Linked DNA regions of Bosea sp. 685. The protein of the gene in region 1 binds, or shares a complex with, the protein of each later gene. Links are inferred from orthologs where the notes say so. Each region holds a gene or a part of one and is shown on either strand. Other genes may lie near its edges. The genes, in order: RMR04_RS02625 and accD.

Region 1 (15,722 bases):
CTTCGCTGCCTATTACGACAAGCACGCCATGATCATCATTTTCGGCGGCGCTACCGCCGCCACCATGGTGCGGTTCCCGTTCTCGGTGATCGCGCATGGCCTGCCGATGGGCCTGCGCTTTGCCTTCACCCTGCGCTCGGTCAATCCGCGCGAGCTGATCGAGGAGATCACCCGCGTCGCCGAGATCGCCCGCAAGAGCGGGCCGGTGGCTCTGGAAAGCGTCGTGGTTTCCGACACGTTCCTCGCGCAGGGGCTGCGCTATATCGCCGACGGCTACGACAAGGATTTCATCCGCGACACGATGGAGCGCGACCGCGACAACTTCCTGCAGCGGCTCGACGAAGGCTCGAAGGTCTATCGCGCCATCGGCGACTGCGCCCCGGCCTGGGGCATGGTCGGCACCATTATCGGCATGGTCTCGATGTTCGCCAATATGAGCGACCCGTCCAAGCTCGGCCCGGCGATGGCGACGGCCCTGCTCGCCACGCTCTACGGCGCGCTGGTCGCCAACATGATCACCCTGCCGATCGCCGACAAGCTGCATATCAAGCTCGAAGAGGAGGAAATCTCGCGCACGCTGATCATCGACGGCGTGCTCCAGATGCGCGACGCCAAGAGCGCGACGCTGGTGCGTGAGATGCTGCTCGCCTATCTGCCCGACCATCATCGGGCGGAGATGGCGGAAGCGGCGTGAACGGGACCTGAGCAGTGGCGAAGAAGAAGCGCGGAGCTCATGGCGGTCACGGCTGGTTCGTGACCTTCGCCGATCTGATGGCGCTTCTGATGGCGTTCTTCGTCATGGTCGCGGCCTATTCGAGCCAGGACAAGAACAAGATGCAGATCGTCGCGGGCTCGATGCGCGAGGCCTTCGGCACGCAAAAGGACATGCGGCTGGCCGGTATCGTCGAGGTCGACGGCATCCCGACCAAGACCCATATCAAGAACGCCTATATCCGGCCGCTGGAGGACGCCTCCGACACGACCGCGCCCAACCACAACAACCAGAAGGAAGACGGGCTGATCGCGGCGACGCATGATCGTGGTTTCGCGCTTGCCGCTGCCTCGCTGCGCCAGGCCTTGCGCGAGATGCCGGAGATCGCGGAAGTCTCGCGCAACATCCTGGTCGAGGTCTCGGAAGCCGGCATCGACATTCAACTGGTCGATCAGGACGGCCGCGCCATGTTCGCGGAAGGCTCGAGCCAGCCCAATGAACGGATGCGCAAGGTGCTCGCGGCGGTGGCGCCCTCATTGAGGCGCATGCCCAACAAGATCACGCTGACCGGCCATACCGCGACGCCGCGCCCGGGCCAGTCGCCGGAGGGCGATCCCTGGACGTTGTCGGTCGGCCGAGCCGCGGCCGTGCGCGAGATCCTGGCCAATGCTGGCGTGCCCAATGAGCGCTTCGCCTCGGTCACCGGCAAGGGCGATACCGACCCGCTGATCAAGGACAACCCTTACCTCGCCTTCAACCGCCGCGTCGGCATCGTGCTGAAGGCGGATGCGCCGCCCTTGCCGTTCGGGGCTAAGCCCTAACCCTCGTCGCATTCGGACGGCGCGTGGGCCATGATGCGGCGATGAAGCTCAACTGGCGGCTCGGTTGGATCGGTTGCCTGCTCCTGGTCGCGCTTGCCCCCGCTCGGGGCGGCGAGGCGCTGCCGGACGGCTTCATCCGCCTGCGCGAGATCGCTCCCGGGATACGCCAGGACATCCGCTACGCATCCGCCTTTAATTTCACCGGTGCAGCTGTCGCCGGCTATGGCCGTGCCGATTGCGTGCTGACCCGGGCGGCAGGGCAGGCCTTGATCCGCGTGGAGGCGCGGCTGGGCACGTCCGGCTATGCGCTGAAACTGTTCGATTGCTACCGGCCGGCGCGGGCGGTCCGGGCCTTTCTGGCCTGGGCGCAGGATGGGAAGGCGAGCGATTTCGGGCGGATCTTCCATCCCGATATTTCCAAGGACATGCTGGTCGCGCGCGGCTTCATCGCCTCGGTGTCGAGCCATTCGCGCGGTTCGACCGTCGATGTCGGCCTCGTCAGCCGCGTTGAGCCTGTCTTGCCGACGCCCGTGGGTGGTGGGCGTTGCGATGGTGCCCTCCAGCAGCGCCCGCAGGAAACGAGCCTCGATCTTGGGACGAGCTTCGACTGCTTTTCCGTAAGAAGCGCCGGCCGCGATCCGTCAGTCGGCGCGGACGCGCTCAGGCACAGGACGATCCTGCGGGACGCGATGAAGGCCGAGGGGTTTCGCGGCTATGGCCGCGAATGGTGGCATTTCACCCTGGCGAACGAGCCCTTTCCGAAAACGATCTTCGATTTCGCGATCGAATGACGAGAGCAGCCGGCTCTAGGCGCGCGCAATATCTCGTTCAGGGCGCGAGGATCAGCGCCCAGTAGACCTGATATTTCGAGCCCGGCGCATAGGCGGTCGCAATACCCATGCGGGTCGCGCCCGGTGTCTTCATGACGCGGTCGTGCTGGGGCGAATCGCGCCAGCCGGAGAAGGCTTCCGCCAGCCGGCGATAGCCGGCCGAGAGATTGGCTTCCGCCCCCTCCTGTCCGGCACGGGCGAGGCGCGCCTTCACGGCTTCCGCCTGGGCCGGCTTGTCGGCGGCCGCCATCGCGCTCGCCTCTTCCTGGGCCGCGGCGTTGAGGGCCGGGTCGAGCGTCAGCGCGTTCAGCCCGGCATTCATCCGATAGGCCGAGATCATGGCGCGCGCCTCGCCTGCGTCGACGCGGGCAAAGGCCGAGCCGAGATCGCGATAGAAGGCCGGCTGGCTGGCGCGGGGGGCTTCCGTACAGCCGGCGAGGTTCAGGACCGCGAGCGCGCCGGCGAGCAAGGCAGGACAGGTCACGGCGAGAGCTTTTCGCTCGCCGCGTGGGAAACAAAACATCGCATCATTCCTTGCTGTCGTCTTTCGCGAGATCCCTGGCCGGTTCGGGCGAGGGCTGCGGCTCCGGAGGGGCCTCCTCCGTGGATTCGTCTTCGATCTTGTGGTGCCGCGCGCGACGGGCCGGCGCTGCGGGCTTGGCCGGCTTGCGCGCCTCGAGCTCGCGCCCGACCGCCTTGGCGATGCCGGCGAGCGATTGCTCGATGCCTTCCAGTCCCTTGACCGCGAGTTCGGGGATTGGCGGCGCGACCTCCATCTCGGCCAGGCGCTTGTGGATGACATAGTTGAGGTCGCTGGTCACACGGCCGACGATATCGACCTCGGCGACGACGCAGACCAGGTCGAAATCCATCGTCGTGGTGCCGAGCTTCTTGAACAGCACGTTCGGCGGCGGCTTCTGCAGCACGTCGCCATGCGCGGTGGCGGCCTCCGACAGCATGGTGCGGACCTCGGTGGGGTCATAGCTGCGCGGTACCGAAATCGAGATCAGCACGCGCCCGGTCCGGTCGTTGCGGACCCGGTTGCGGACGACGCCCGAGATCAGGTTCGAATTGGGCACGATCACCGATGAGCGGTCGAAGGTCGCGATCTCGGTCGAGCGCACATTGATCTTCTTGACGATGCCTTCCGCGTCGCCGACGACGACCTGATCGCCGACGCGGATCGGCCGCTCCCAGAGCAGGATCAGGCCGGAGACGAAATTCGACACCACCGATTGCAGGCCGAAACCGATACCGACCGAGAGCGCGCTGGCGACCAAGGTCAACCGTTCGAGACTGAGGCCCAGCGACGAGAAGGCGAGCGCGACCGCCGCGGCGTAGCCGAGATAGCCGGCGGCGGTGGTGATCGAATTGCGCAGCCCGGTGTCGAGCTTCGTCGTCGGCAGGAATTTGCCGTCGAGCCAGCCCTGCATCGAGCGCGTCGCCATCAGGCCGAGCGCGAAGAGGAAGGCGGCGATGATGATCGAGGACAGCGAGACAGTGACGCCACCGACCTGGAAGCCGAAGAAGGCGGCGCGCAGCGAGGAGAAGAAGTCGGCCGACTCCAGACCCCAGGGCGCCAGCGCCAGCATGATCGTGATGATGATCAGGATCAGCTTGAGAAGACCGGTGCCGACCACCGCGATCTTCTGCAGCGTCGCCTCGCGAATGCCGATGCCGGCCTTCAGCGTCAGGGCGAAGCGGCCCTTGCCGGTCAGCGCCCGGGCGATGCCGAGTTCGAGGAACTGATAGATCAACACGAACAGGCAGGCGAGGATGCCGATCCAGAGCACCTGCTCGGTCAGGAAGGTCGCGAAGACGACATAGCCGCTGAGTGCCGCCAGCACGATGACGAGACCGACGGCCCAGCCGAATATCCTGACCGGGCCGAGGCTGGCGCCATCGACAGGGACATAGGGGCCCAGGCAGGCCTCTTCCTCGACTTCGTCTTCGTCGCGTAGCTGGTACAGGCCCGCGATCAGGGTCAGCGCGAAGATGATGGCAAGAGCGCCCTTGATCAGGATCGAGACCGCAAGCCCGGCCGCGATCGCCTGCAGCCAGGCTTCCAAAACCTTGCCGATCGACAGCACAAGCGCGAGTGACCCGGCGAGCCAGACCACGATGCGCGCGGTTGAATCCATGACGCTGACGAGGCGTCGCTGCGGCTTGCCCGGCGCGAACAGCGCGTCCGACAGAGCCTGGACGAACGCGAAGATGGCCAATCCGATGACGGCAGCCCAGACCACGGGCTGGATGCGCGGCGGCAAGAGGCCGGCGGTGTTGAGCGCTGAATAGATCAGCCAGCTCGCTATGGCCGGCGGCGCGGCGCCCGCGACGATATGGGCGAAGGCAACATAGAGACAGTGCAGGTTGCTGTAGCCTTCCCTGCTGTCGATGCGCGCGGTGAAGCGTGGCATGTAGCGGGCGCGGATGACGTAAAGCAGGATCGCGCCGATAAAGGCGGCGACGATAAACAAGCCGCGCAGGCCAGACAGTGCATCGCCGAAGACCGAGAGCCAGCCGCCGAAGATGTAGCCGGAGGCGCGCATGTCCTCGGGGAAGGTCGAGAGCGCATTGGCCCAGACATCAGGGCTGAGGATCGACGGGCCTGGTGCGAAAAGCGCCTTGGCGAAGAGGTCGCGACGCTTGTCGCTGATATTGGTCTGGAGCTGCTCGGCCTGGAGCTGCGCCGCGCGGGCGATTTTCATCGTCTCGTCGGCGTCGGCGAAGGCCTTGGTGCGGGCGTCGCGCTCGCGCGTGACCTCGGCGCTTTCGGGCGGCGCGTTGGTGTCGGGCTTCGCGCCGAGCTGGTCGAGCCGCAACTTGGCCTGATCGACGCGAGGACCCTGTTCCTCCACGAGCTCGCGCAATTGCTCCAGAAGCGGCTGCAAGCGCAGCCTCTGGCGTTGCAGCTCGGCATCGCTTGAGCTTGGAGTCGTGAGCGTCGTCTCGATCTGGCTCAATTCGATGCGCGCGGCGTCGAGCCGCGCGCGGCCCGGATTCGGCTCGGCGGTCTGGGCGAAGCCCTGAAGCGAGCCGAGGATGAGGGCAAACAGCGCAGCCGCCAGCAAGGTCGTGAGCGTGCGCCCGGCAGATGCGGCGCGGCCATGGTCTTGGGTGGGAGAGGGGGCTTGCCCCGCCTGCGCAGGCATTCCGGTCGCGCCTCGCTGAGACTGATTCGCTTGGAGGCCAACCCTCGCCTTGCGAGCGTCTTCAAGGCAAGGAGCCGAGGAAAAATGCGTGATGGCCGGCAATGGGAGAACCTTGTTGCGCGAATGGGGCTGTTGGCGAAGAAAACATCACATTGCCGTGATGCCTGCAGCCAGCGAGTTTATGGCTCGCGGCCGTCATTGACGACAAACAGGACATGAAGATGGCGCCGAAGCGGGAAATCCGGCGCGTTTCGGCATTTGGTTGAGCCAAAACGCATTTCGCCGGGCATCTGCAGCGCTGCCATTGCCGCGAAGATGGGTTCTGGCGTACTGCGCCTGGACGAGATGCCGGCGGTCGAGACGGTGATCATGCCGTCCGGCGGCTTCTGGGGCGGCGTTGGCGAGCCGACGATCGCGGCCGCGGCCATCCTAAATGCCATCTTTGCGGCGACCGGCAAGCGCATCCGCGACCTGCCATTGAAGAACGCCGATCTGCGCAAGGCGCGAGTCATGATCCGCACCGGCGTGCTGCACCGACGCCTGCGGGGGCCGCTCGCTTGGCGTGCGCGCGACGAAGTTTCGACTCCAGCTCGCCGGAATACCTTGTGCTGGAGCTTTTCCTTGCCGGGCGGGCCAGGGGCCTGCCCGTGGAGACGCCCGGGATCAGGCGATTCTGTCCTCAGCGCGGTCGCTGGACGCAGCGACGCGAGCGCGATGAGCCGGACGTCGCCGAAGCCAGCGAGTCGCGGGTTTTCTGCTGTCTTGCCCCGGTCACCTCGCGGACCTGTCCCTGCGGGCAGCGTCCGTCATCGACCAGAACCACCTCGCCGGCCTTGAGCTGGCCGGCTGGCGGTTCCGTGCGCAGCACCTGCTGGGACATCGCCGGCACGGAGAGAACGACGCTGCCCAGCATTGCGGCCATTACCAGCGACCATCGCATCGCAAACCTCATCGCGCCCGCTGCGCCTGGAGAGGCGCGATACCGCGTCACGACACGACCTTAGCCCGGCCCCGCGCTCCACGCACCTCCCGGATATGTCAGGTCTTGTCCTTCCGTTTCGGCTTGGCGCGATTCCGGTAGCTCGCATTGCCGAGCCCGGTGCCGATCGTCAGCACGGCCCAGTGCTCGACATCCTGCATCCCCGGCATTTCGCTCAGGCCCTGGATGACGGCGTCGTTGTGCATCACGATCTGTGTTTCATGCTCGCCGATCTCGGGCACCATCTCGCGGATGCGGTCGACGAGGTTGAAGCGGCTGCTCTCCCAATTGCCAGGCAGGTTCTGCGCGCCGCGGTCGATCGATCCGTCGGGCTCGATCAGGCCGGGGCAGCCGAGGCCGATGAAGGGTGCTACGCGCAGGCCCGCTTTCAGGGCCTGCCGGATCTGGCCGTTCAGCATCTTGCCGAGGCGCTTGATCGCGGCGTCGCGGCTGGGTTCCTCGTCGATATGGCGCCAGAGCTCCGATTCCCAGACACGGGCCTTGCTCAGGTCGGGCGCCTTGTCCTGGCGCAGCTCGACGATGCCGGCGCGGATGTTCGAGCCGCCGATATCGACCGCGACGAGGCTGTCATAGGCCCCGAAGATCCATGACGGCGCGAGATGGGCGCTGCCGACGAGCCCTGCCTCGTCGGGATGATGGCGGATCGGCCTCAGGTCGATCTCGCGGCCCTCGGTGCGGAGGAGGATGCCGGCGCGGCCGATGGCGAGTTCGCCGATCCGGCTTTCGCGAAAGCCGCCGCCGATGGCGATGCGTTCGACGGGCGCCCAGGATTTGAGCTTGATGAAGCGGCGGATGACGAAGGCGAGCGACTGGGCGAAACTTTCGATCGCACTCAGCACAAGCGCGGCCTCATGCGGTTCGCCCTTGAGCAACAACTCGTCCAGCTCCTTCTTGCTGATCGCGGCTGTGTCGCCGGCGAGCGGATCGTCGCCGGTCTTGCGCAAATGCCGGCGCAGCGCATCGAGGTGGTCGACGAAGGCGCCGCGGCTCGCCTTGTCGCCGATGAAGCCGTCCTGATCGCGGATTTCGAGATTGTAGCTGGTCAGATGGACGGAAGGCAGTTCCGCCGAGCCATGGGTCCCGTGAGTGTTCGTCGTGTCGGCCGTGGCGGCGCCCATGCGAAGGTTCCTCGTCTTGTGGTTCAGTTTGGCAACCCAGGACGGCTCGCTGGGTTCCCCGGGCGGGCTCGATCGGAGACGTCCTTGCATGTCCCGCATGAGCGCAGGGCGCTTGACCGGCCGCGCCGATATCCGCTCCATGGCGGCAAGGTGACTGAGAGACGATGCGGGAACGATCCTCGCAGCGCGGATCATCCTGGCTTGGGGGCGACGACGATGGAATTCCTGATCCGCGCGATCGTGATCGGCGCCGGCGCCACCTTGCTGCTCGATATCTGGGCGCAATTGCTGCAACGCGTCGCCGGCTGGCCCGCGCCGAACTGGGCGATGCCGGGACGCTGGTTCGCGCATCTGCTGCGCGGACAGTTCGCGCATGAGGATATCGGGCGGGCGCAGCCTGTCGCAAACGAACTCGCGATCGGCTGGGCGTTCCACTACGCCGTCGGCATCCTCTTTGCCGCCGTTCTCCTGGCGCTGTGGGGGCTCGGCTGGTCGCGCAGCCCGACTTTCGGTCCCGCCCTGATCGTTGGTCTCGTCACGGTCGGCTGCGGCTGGTTCATCCTGCAGCCGGGCATGGGGGCGGGCATCGCCGCCTCCAGGAAGCCCAATGCCTGGACGATCCGGGCGCTGAACATCGTCGGCCACATCGTCTTCGCGATCGGGCTTTACGGTACGGCGCTGCTGACCCGCTGAGCGACGGCCTCCTGGCAGGTCAATCCAGGCGGCAGATCAATCCAACGGGCAGATCAATCCGGCTGGCAGGTCAATCCAGGATGCGCGTTTCGTAGCTGTAGAGCCGGCGGAAACCGAGGCGGTCATAGAGGCCGATCGCGACCTCATTGGTCTGGTCCACCTGGAGATAGGCGCTGCTGCAGTCCATGAGGCGCGCCCAGGACATCAGCCCGGAGACGATGCGCCGGCCCAGACCATGGCCGCGATGGTTGGCGTCGACCACGATCGTGCCGATCTCGGCCATGCCGCGCTCGGCGACGCTCATGCCGTAGGCGACGGGCTCGCCGGCGATCAGCAGGGTCGCGAAGGCGGCCGGCATCCTGATCTTCTCGACGATGGCGGCGAGGTTGCCGGCATGGGTCTTCACGCCGCTCTGGCGTGCGGCGACGCCGGCGATCCAGTCCGCGCCCGGGCGCGCCTCGATCTGGAGCTCGGGGTCGATCTCGGGCGCGACGCCGTCGAGTTTTGCGATCATGCCGAAGGATGCATCCTTGAGGCGATAGCCGCGCGCGATCACCTCGGCGCGCGTCGCCTTGCCGGTCAGTGGCGTCAGGCGCACCGAGGGCGGCAATCCGTCGGCCCGGTAGAGCGCCTCGATCATGGCGAGCGTCGCCTCGTCGAGCTCTGCGCCGGGCTTCAGCGACGTGGCGGCGTTGGCCCGGCCGGAATAGCCATTGGCGAAGCGCACGACCCAGTCGTCGATCAGCAGGGTCGCGGGCGCGGGCCAGGCATTGACGATGCGCCGCTCGCATTCGAGCGCCAGCGCGAGGTCGTCGGCATCGTCGGATATCATCAGGCTCCCCAGGGCTTGCGCGGCGTTGGACGCCAGTCCGGCGGCGCCATCTCGAAACCGGAAAAGGCGAAGCCGGGCGCGACGGTGCAGCCGACCAGCGTCCAGGCGCCGAGCGAGGTGGCGCTCTGCCAGGTGCCCGCCGGCACCACGAATTGCGGCCGCTGTCCGGCTCCCAGATCGGGACCGAGATGATGCGCCGAAGCGTCATGGCCATTGGGCGAGATGCTGATCACCAGCGGCGCGCCGGCATAATGATGCCAGATCTCGGCGGCATCGACCCGGTGCCATTCCGAGGTCTCGCCGGTGTCGAGCAGGTAGTAGATCGCGGTGGAAAAGCCGCGCCCTTCCGGACCGGCCTCGTCGCGGAAGGTCTCGCGGTAATGGCCGCCTTCCGGATGGGGCTTGAGGTCGAGCAGGCGGATGACCTCGGCCGCGCCGAGGCCGTCGAGCGAGGAATTGCCGTCGAGCGAGGAATTCATGCCGGCTGTCCTCAGAATGCGTTCTTGGCTTCGCGCAGCGCTGCAAAAACCTCGCCGGGAGCAGCGCCGGTCTTGCCGACTGCCGCTGCAAGCGCAGACTCTCCGGCGCGGAAGAAGGGGTTGGTCGCCTTCTCCTCGCCGATCGTGGTCAGCGCCCAGAAGCGGCCTTCCGCCTTGACGGCTTCGGCCTGCGCATGGCGGGCCTTGAGCACTGCGTTGGCTGGGTCCATCGCGATGGCGAAACGGGCATTGGACAGCGTGTAGTCATGGCCGGTGATCAGGCGGACATCGTCGGGCAGCGTCATGATACGGTTGAGCGAGGTCCACATCGCCCCCATCTGGCCGGGCTGGACCCGCCCGCAGCCCATGACGAAGACGACATCGCCGACGAGCGCCAGCTTGGCAGTGATGCTGGCGAAGGTCAGGTGGCCGTCGGAATGGCCCGGCGTGTGCCAGATCTCGAAGCTGTCATTGCCGAGCTCGACGCGGTCGCCCTCGCCGAGGATGCGGTCGAGCGGGGCGGAATCGGCGGCGTCGGCCGGCCCGCAGACGAAAGCTCCGGTCGCCTCCTTCAACTCGGCCACGCCTTGCGTGTGGTCGTAATGGGCATGGGTGACGAAGATGTCGCTGATCGTCCAGCCCTTGGCCTTGGCGGCGGCGAGGACGGGCGTGGCGTCGGGCACGTCGACAGCCGCGCAGGCCTTCGTCGCCGGGTCGAAGATCAACGCGCCGGCATTATCGCTGAGGGTGCGGAAGATATGGAGATCGAGGGACATGCGAGGCTCCGGCGCGGGCGGGCAGGACTAAGGTGCCGCCCTGAATGCGCCATGGCCCGGCTTCGATCAAGTCGAGCGGCTTGCAAGCCGCAACCGCTTGCAAGCCACTCGACTTGAGGCGCCAGGTTCAAGCCTCCCCAAGCATGCGGGGGAAGGGGGCCGTTCAGCCGAGCCTTCACTTGCAGCCTTAACCTGCAGCCCTTGCTTTGGCTGCGCTGCCGTTCCATCTCAGGCTCATGCCACTCGACGTCGTCGATCTTCGCGCCTTCTATGCCAGCCCGCTCGGCCATGTCGCGCGGCGGTTCATCGGCAGGGCAATGCTGCGCTTCTGGCCCGATTGCTCGCGCCAGCGCGTGCTGGGGCTCGGTTTCTCCACGCCTTATCTCTCTGTGCTCGGTCTCGGTGCCGAACGGGTGCTTGCCTTCATGCCGGCTGCGCAAGGCGTGGTGAACTGGCCCTCCGAGGGTATGTCGGCCTCCGCGCTGGTCGAGCCGACCTTGCTGCCCTTGCCCACGGCCTCGGTCGACAGGGTGGTGCTGGTGCATGCGCTGGAGGAGACCGAGAGCCCCGACGATCTGCTGGAAGAGGTCGGACGCGTGCTCTCGCCGGGCGGGCGGATGATCGTCGTCGCGCCCAATCGCCGCGGACTCTGGGCGCGAATGGACGGCACGCCCTTCGGCCATGGCCGCCCGTTCAGCCGCTCGCAGCTCCAGGCGCTGATGCGCGCCGCCGAATTTTCACCCGAGAACTGGGCCGAGGCGCTCTACGTTCCACCGCTGAAGCGGCATCTGCTGATGCGTTCGGCACCCGCCTGGGAGCGGGCCGGTGCAGGGTTGTCCCTGCCCTTCGCCGGCGTCCATGTCATCGATGCAACCAAGCAGTTCTATCGCCGTGCGCCCTTGCGCGCGACGCGGCGCAGCTTCGCTTTCCGGCCGATCCTGCTGCCGCGACCGACCCCAACCCAGCGCGCGGCAAACCCGCCTGGAGACGGCGCGGCGGGTTGACAACGGCCGCGACGCGCGGCCAAGGTCCGCCGCTTTTCGCGAACCCGGTTCCGCCCATGCGCCACGCGCGGACCTGCCGGCGCGGAACCTGAACTGGATCACGATGCGAAGCTATTTGGATTTCGAGAAACCGGTCGCCGAACTCGAGGCGAAGGCGGATGAATTGCGCGCCCTCGAGGCGAAAGGTGAAGGCTATGCGCTCTCCGAGGAGATCGGCAAGCTCGACGCCAAGGCCAGCCAGGCGCTGAAGGAGATCTATGCCGCGCTGACGCCTTGGCAGAAGACGCTGGTCGCGCGCCATCCGCAGCGCCCGCACTTCAAGGATTACTGCGCGGCGTTGTTCAGCGAGTTCACACCGCTCGCGGGCGACCGGGTTTTCGGCGAGGATGAGGCGATCGTGGGCGGTTTCGGCCGCTTTCGCGGCGAGGCCGTCTGCATCGTCGGGCAGGAGAAGGGCGATTCGACCGAGACCCGCATCCGGCACAATTTCGGCATGCCCAAGCCCGAGGGCTATCGCAAGGCGGTGCGCCTGATGGAGATGGCCGGCCGCTTCGGGCTGCCGGTCTTGAGCTTCATCGATACGGCCGGCGCCTATCCCGGTATCGAGGCGGAGGAGCGCGGCCAGGCCGAGGCGATCGCGCGTTCGACCGAAGCCTGCCTGGGATTGCGCACGCCGAGCGTGGCGCTGGTGATCGGCGAGGGCGGTTCGGGCGGCGCGATCGCGATCGCCGCAGCCAGCCGCGTGCTGATGCTGGAGCATGCGATCTATTCGGTGATCTCGCCGGAAGGCGCGGCCTCGATTCTCTGGCGCGACACCAAGCGCGCGCAGGACGCCGCGACCGGAATGAAGATCACCGCGCAGGACCTGCTGAAATTCGGCGTCATCGATCGCATCATCAGCGAGCCGGCGGGCGGTGCGCATCGCGATCCCCAGATGGCGATGGTGCGGGCGGGCGATGCCATCGCCTCGGCGCTGTCGGATTTCACAGGCGTGGGCGCCGACGATATCGTCAGCCGCAGGGCGGAAAAATTCCTCGCCATCGGGCGGGCGATCTGACGTTAGGTGAGGTCTTTTTGCGGTGTGTCGGCGGCCGCCGCCGTTAGCAAGGCGTTGACCATATGGCTATGACGGAGCAGCCTGTGGTAAGGAACCCTCAAGGCTAACGCTTCTACAACTGGGCAACCGGCACAATTTGGCCGTGTTGCATAGTCAGTGGTCGTGCTTCCGCAGGCCGTTCGATGGGATTGACGACGTGGCATTCAAGCACTTCGCGCTCGTGGCCTTCATTGCCTTGTCGCTGGGCGCCTGCGAGGAAGACCGCTATCGCGGCGCCGCCAGGCACAATATCCCGATTCCGTCGGCGACTTATGCGCTCATGTCCGAGAAGGGCATGAGCAAGGATCAGCCGATCCTGATCCGCTCCTACAAGAAGGAGTCGGAGCTCGAGATCTGGAAGCGCAAGGCCGACGGGCAGTATGCGCTGCTCAAGACCTTCCCGATGTGCCGCTGGTCCGGCCAGCTCGGCCCGAAGGTCCGTGAAGGCGACCGCATGGCGCCGGAGGGCTTCTACGCCATCACGCCGGCGCAGATGAACCCGAACTCGGCCTATTACGTCTCCTTCAACATGGGCTACCCCAACGCCTATGACCGCTCCTATGGCCGCACCGGCGCGCATCTGATGGTGCATGGTGCCTGCTCCTCGGCCGGCTGCTATTCGATGACCGACGATCAGATCGGCGAGATTTACGCGCTCGTCCGCGAGGCCCAGAATGCCGGCCAGAAGGCGGTGCAGATGCAGGCGCTGCCCTTCCGCATGACGCCGGAGAATCTGGCCAAGCACCGGCTCGATTCCAACATCGCCTTCTGGAAGAACCTGAAGGAAGGCACCGACTATTTCGAGGTGACCAAGGACGAGCCGCCGGTCTCGGTGGCGGGCGGCCGGTATGTCTTCAGCAATGGATCTGATTCCTCCGTCGTCCAGGCCGTGCAGCAGAAGCGCCAGCAGGACGAGGTTCAGGTCGCTGCGCTCGTCGCCAAGGGCACGCCTGCGATCAAGCTGATCTATGATGATGGCGATTCGCACGCCTCCTTCAAGCGCACGCTCGTCGCCGGCGGATCCGATTCGCTGAACCGCACGGCGACCTGGGCCTCGCGCGATGTCGGGGTCAGCCGGCCCGACGCCATCACCAGCGGTCCACGCGTGCTCGTGCTCGACAATCTGGGCAAGCCGAAAGCCGAGTTCCGGGCGGCGTCGGCCGATAACGACGCCGTGCTCGCCGCGGTCGCTGCCGCCCCCGAAGTGAATCAGACCGAGACCGCCAGCATTGCCAAGCCGAGCCCGACCAAGCTCGAGGTGCAGCCAAGGGCCGTGACTGGCAGGCCGGCCTCGGCTGCCGCGACGCAGGTCGCCAAGGCCACTGCAGGCGCGGCTGCCGCGCCAGTGGCGATCGATGCGCCGCCTGCCCCTGCCGCTACCCCTGCCGCGCCTGCCGCCGTGCCCTTCTATCAGCGGGCGCTCAGCTTCGTTCCGCTGATCGGCGGCTCGCAGCAGCCGGAACAGGCGCAGGAAGCGACACCGGTGGCTTCTGTCGTGCCGGATTCGCCGACCAATATCCGGGCTCCCCTGCCGCCTCGGCGTGCCACTGGCCTGCGCACCTCGCGGCTGGATCAGTCGGACGCGGCCTATTCCAGTCAGCCCGTAACACGCTGATGGGTTGCATTCGGGCACTTGCGCCCGGTATGCGTGACGGAAATATCACAGCATTCTGCTTTGTCGGCGAAGCGCGTTTGGAATGCATCAAAACGCGACTCTGACCGAGGTATTGCCCGCTTCATGGGCAATCTGCTGAAAAGCTCGGCTTGCTGAATCAGGCGATCCATTGGCTTCATAATGGCGAAAGCGCGGCACGTTGCGCTTGCATTTCGACATTTGACGGAGCTGATGATGGCTTTCGATTTCTTCCGGTCTTCTGTGACGGGTGCGGCGTTCTCCCTGGCGCTGCTGTCGGGCGCCGCGCATGCGTCGGATCTTCCGAGCAAGAAGGGCGCTCCGGTCGCGCCGGTGCCTCCGGCGATCACCTGGTTCGACATCGCCGTCACCATCAAGGCGACGACCGATTATAATTTCCGCGGTATCTCCCAGTCGGATCGCAAGCCCGCCATCCAGGGCGGCGCCGAACTGCAGATCTACGACAACCTGTTCTATGCTGGTGTCTGGGCCTCGAGCGTCGATCTCGTCACCAACCCGCCGGCGGAGATCGACTTCACTGCCGGTATCCGCCCGAAATTCGGTCCGGTGACCTTCGATCTGGGTGTGATCCAGTATTATTATCCCGACGAGAGCCGTTACGTCGACAATCTCCGCGTCATCTGGACGCCGAAGAACACCGACTTCCTCGAGCTGGCCGGCAAGGTCTCTTATAACTGGGAAGACAAGGTCACGATCGGCGCCAACGTCTTCTACTCCTGGAACTGGCTTGGCACCGGCGCGACCGGCACCTACGCCTCCGGCACCGCCAAGTACAACCTGCCCTTCCTCGAAGGCCTCTCGGTCTCGGGTGAGTTTGGTCGCTACTGGCTCGGCACGACCAACACCAATATCGCCTTCCCGGTTGCGATCCGCCTGCCCGACTACAATTACTGGAATGTCGGCGTGTCCTACACCTGGAAGAACCTGACGGCGGATGTCCGCTATCACGACACCAACCTGTCGAAGAGCAAGTGCTTCACGCTGACCTCCGATCCGAGCGGCATCACGAGCGGCAATGCCGGCGGGGCCTACGGCTCGAAATGGTGCAACCCGACGGTGGTCGGCTCGCTCTCCTTCGACATCACGGCGAGCAGCCTCGGCGTCTTCGCGCCGAAGTAACAGCTCCCATCGGGGATGAATCACAGAAGGCCGCTCGCGAGAGCGGCCTTTTTCATGCCGGTACTTCGCCCGGGGCGCTTCGTGGCGCGCGCCTATATCTCGAGCGCTTTGGCGACGCGGCGCATCATCTCGCCGACAGCGTCGCATTCGGCATCGCTGAGCACCGTCATCATCGCTTCGATGCGCGCGACATGGATCGCCATGGCCTTGCGCGTCAGGGCTTCGCCCGTCGGCGTCAGCCAGAGCCTACGGACGCGGCGGTCGGTGTCGTCGCCGCGCCGCTCGACCAGTTCGCGCCGCTCCAGCTCGGGCAGCAGCATGCTCATGGCGCTGCGGCCGACGAGGAGCTTTTCGGCAAGCGCCTGCTGCGTCAGTCCCGGCGTGTGGAAGATGTTCGCAAGCACGTCATAATGGGCGACCTGAATGCCGAGCGGGG
Region 2 (3,229 bases), 5.7 Mb from region 1 along the record:
AGGGCACGCGGATCGGCACCGTGCGCCGGCCGCCGCGCGGCGTCCGCAAGGAGCGCTACGCGGCCGATGACTGGTACGATGTCTGGTTTCCGGAGCTTTCGCCCAGCCCCGAATTGGTGAAATCGGCACTGAATGCAGAGAGCGAAGTGGAATGGCAGGGCTTCGTGCGCGCCTTCCGCACCGAAATGGATGAGCCCGCTCCACGTCGCACGCTCGATCTGCTCGCCGCGCTCTCCCATAGCGGACGCTTCTCGATCGGTTGCTATTGCGAGCATGAGAACCGTTGCCACCGTTCGGTGCTGCGTGCGCTGCTGATCGAGCGCGGTGCCGAGATCGCCGGAGAGACCGGAGCTTGACGGCATGCCTCTCGCCAAGCCGGCCCCGGGCATGCTAACCGCAAGCCCATGACAATGACCGGCCAGACCCGCATCCAGACCCGCTTCCAAGCCTGCGCCGCCGAAGGGCGCGCCGCGCTGGTGACCTTCGTCACCGCCGGCGATCCTGATTTCGATACCGCCAGCGCGATTCTGCACGCTTTGCCGGCCGCAGGCGCCGACATCATCGAGCTCGGCGTGCCCTTCACCGATCCGATGGCCGACGGCATCCCGGTCCAGCTTGCGGGGCAGCGCGCGCTCAAGGCCGGCCAGACCTTGAAGAAGACGCTCGCCATGGTCGAGGCGTTCCGCGCGGCCGGAAACGACACGCCAATCGTGCTGATGGGCTACTACAACCCGATCTATGTCTATGGTGTCGAGCGCTTCCTGAGCGATGCTAAGGTAGCCGGCGTCGATGGTCTGATCGTGGTCGATCTGCCGCCCGAGGAAGATGCCGAGCTCTGCCTGCCGGCGCTGGCCGCGGGGGTCAATTTCATCCGCCTCGCCACCCCGACGACGGACGACAAGCGCCTGCCGAAAGTGCTGCAGAATACCTCCGGCTTCGTCTATTATGTCTCGATGACGGGCGTCACCGGCGGCACGATCGCCAATTACGACGCGGTCGGAGAAGCCGTCGCGCGGATCAAGCGTCATACCGACCTGCCTGTGGCTGTCGGTTTCGGCGTCAAGACGGCGGCCGATGCGGCCGCTATCGCCAAGGGCGCGGATGGCGTTGTCGTCGGCTCGTCGCTGGTCGAACGCATCAGGCTTTCGTTGGATGTTCAGGGCAAAGCCACGGAAAAGACGGTTTCCGCTGTCACCTCGCTCGTCTCCGAGCTCGCAGCCGGCGTCCGCTCGGTCGCCAGGGCCGCCGCCTGACCCTACAGGTACAGTTGAGGACCAATCCATGAACTGGATTTCCGAAGTCGTTCGGCCGCGGATCAAGACGCTGTTCAAGCGCGAGAGCCCGGAGAACCTCTGGATCAAATGCCCGGATTCCGGACAGATGGTCTTCCACAAGGATGTCGAGGCCAATGGCTTCGTCATCCCCGGCTCCGACCACCATATGCGCGTCACCGCGACCGACCGGCTGCGCCTGAGCTTCGACGAGGGCAAATGGCTCGACATCGCCCTGCCTGAGGTCGCGATCGACCCGCTGAAGTTCCGCGACGAGAAGCGCTATATCGACCGGCTGAAGGACGCCCGCGCCAAGACCGGCGCGATCGACGCCTTCAAGGTCGGTTACGGCCGCGTCCAGGGCCTGGCGATGACGCTCGCCGTGCAGGATTTCCACTTCATGGGCGGCTCGCTCGGCATGGCGGCGGGCGAGGCCTTCATCAAGGGCGCCGAGACCGCGCTCGAGAAGAAGACGCCTTATGTCGTCTTCGCCGCCTCGGGCGGCGCCCGTATGCAGGAGGGCATCCTCTCGCTGATGCAATTGCCCCGCACCACCGTGGCGGTGCGCATGTTGCGCAATGCCGGCCTGCCCTATTTCGTGGTGCTGACCAACCCGACCACGGGCGGTGTGACGGCCTCCTACGCGATGCTGGGCGACGTCCATATTGCCGAGCCCGGCGCGCTGATCGGCTTCGCCGGTCCGCGCGTGATCGAGCAGACCATTCGCGAGAAACTGCCGGACGGCTTTCAGCGCGCCGAATACCTCAAGGACCACGGCATGGTCGATATGGTGGTGCACCGCCATGAGATTCCAGCGACCCTGGCCCGGCTCGGGCGGTTGCTGACGAAGCAGCCCGCGCCGGATGGCGTCGTGAAGCCGCCGCTTCCGGTCGCCGAGGCCGTCTGAAGACGCGCATGGGCGGGAGGCCTTGAACCGAGATGGGGTCGTCCGACACGCTGCTCGCGCGCTTCATGGCGCTGCATCCCAAGCTGATCGATCTCTCGCTCGGGCGCATCCTGACCTTGCTGGAGCGCCTCGGCGATCCGCAGAAGCGCCTGCCGCCGGTGATCCATGTCGCCGGCACCAATGGCAAGGGCTCGACCATCGCCTTCATGCGGGCGATCCTGGAGGCGGCGGGCCTCAGCGTCCATGTCTACACCTCGCCGCATCTGGTGCGCTTCCACGAGCGCATCCGCATCGGGGCGCCCGGCGGCGGGCGTTTCGTCGACGAGGCCGTGCTGGTCGAGGCGCTGGAGCGCTGCGAGCGCATCAATGCCGGCGATGCCATCACCTTCTTCGAGATCACCGCCGCGGCGGCCTTGCTGCTGTTTTCCGAGCACAAGGCGGATGTCGTGCTGCTCGAAGTCGGGCTGGGCGGCCGCTTCGATGCGACCAACGTCATCGCCCATCCCGCCTGCGCGGTTGTAACGCCGGTCTCGCTCGACCATGCCGAATATCTCGGCGACACCGTGACCAAGATCGCCGCCGAGAAGGCCGGCATCTTCAAGCGCGGCGCGCCGGCGGTGATTGCGCCGCAGGAGCCCGAGCCGACGGCGGTGCTGGAGGCCACGGCCGAGCGCGTCGGCGCCTCGCGCATCCTGATCGGCGCGCAGGATTTCAACGTCCATGAGGATGGTGGACGCCTTGTCTATGAGGACGGCGACGGCCTGCTCGATCTGCCTTTGCCGCGCCTCGCCGGGCGGCATCAGCATGTGAATGCCGGCACGGCGATCGCTGCCCTGCGCGCTGCCGGCTATGGCGGCCTACCGGCGCGGGCCTTCGAGCGCGGCATGCTGAAGGCCGACTGGCCGGCGCGGCTGCAGCGGCTGGCGCGCGGCAAGCTTGCCGAGCTCATCCCCACCCGCGCCGAACTCTGGCTCGATGGCGGCCACAACCCCGATGGCGGGCGTGTTCTGGCCCAGGCGATGGCCGATCTCGCCGATCGCAATCCAGCCCC

The links.
Region 2: the proteins of RMR04_RS02625 (region 1) and accD are in contact, whole or in part, in a solved structure (PDB 8UXZ), measured with the Escherichia coli proteins. The link is inferred for Bosea sp. 685 from one-to-one orthologs.

The regions. Positions count from the first base shown.
Region 1 is NZ_CP134779.1:307,065-322,786, forward strand. What follows is about bases 10,709-13,497. They hold RMR04_RS02625 (acetyl-CoA carboxylase carboxyltransferase subunit alpha), read left to right. Parts: upstream 10,709-11,520; coding sequence 11,521-12,474; downstream 12,475-13,497. Other genes in these bases: RMR04_RS02620 (class I SAM-dependent methyltransferase), read left to right, coding at 10,709-11,417; RMR04_RS02630 (L,D-transpeptidase family protein), read left to right, coding at 12,671-13,497. Also shown: RMR04_RS02560 (motility protein A), read left to right, coding at 1-694; RMR04_RS02565 (OmpA/MotB family protein), read left to right, coding at 709-1,533; RMR04_RS02570 (M15 family metallopeptidase), read left to right, coding at 1,575-2,324; RMR04_RS02575 (CAP domain-containing protein), read right to left, coding at 2,362-2,886; RMR04_RS02580 (DUF3772 domain-containing protein), read right to left, coding at 2,891-5,515; RMR04_RS02585 (hypothetical protein), read right to left, coding at 5,695-5,943; RMR04_RS02590 (DUF6719 family protein), read right to left, coding at 6,195-6,455; RMR04_RS02595 (ROK family protein), read right to left, coding at 6,554-7,633; RMR04_RS02600 (DUF2938 domain-containing protein), read left to right, coding at 7,850-8,326; RMR04_RS02605 (GNAT family N-acetyltransferase), read right to left, coding at 8,397-9,158; RMR04_RS02610 (cupin domain-containing protein), read right to left, coding at 9,158-9,637; gloB (hydroxyacylglutathione hydrolase), read right to left, coding at 9,649-10,413; more of RMR04_RS02620, read left to right, coding at 10,650-10,708; more of RMR04_RS02630, read left to right, coding at 13,498-14,128; RMR04_RS02635 (TorF family putative porin), read left to right, coding at 14,363-15,286; RMR04_RS02640 (MarR family winged helix-turn-helix transcriptional regulator), read right to left, coding at 15,379-15,722. UniProt on the Escherichia coli protein: Component of the acetyl coenzyme A carboxylase (ACC) complex. First, biotin carboxylase catalyzes the carboxylation of biotin on its carrier protein (BCCP) and then the CO(2) group is transferred by the carboxyltransferase to acetyl-CoA to form malonyl-CoA.
Region 2 is NZ_CP134779.1:6,039,715-6,042,943, reverse strand. The notes cover bases 363-3,229. They hold accD (acetyl-CoA carboxylase, carboxyltransferase subunit beta), read left to right. Parts: upstream 363-1,281; coding sequence 1,282-2,178; downstream 2,179-3,229. Other genes in these bases: RMR04_RS29405 (bifunctional folylpolyglutamate synthase/dihydrofolate synthase), read left to right, coding at 2,211-3,229; trpA (tryptophan synthase subunit alpha), read left to right, coding at 411-1,253. Outside these bases: RMR04_RS29420 (DUF488 domain-containing protein), read left to right, coding at 1-356.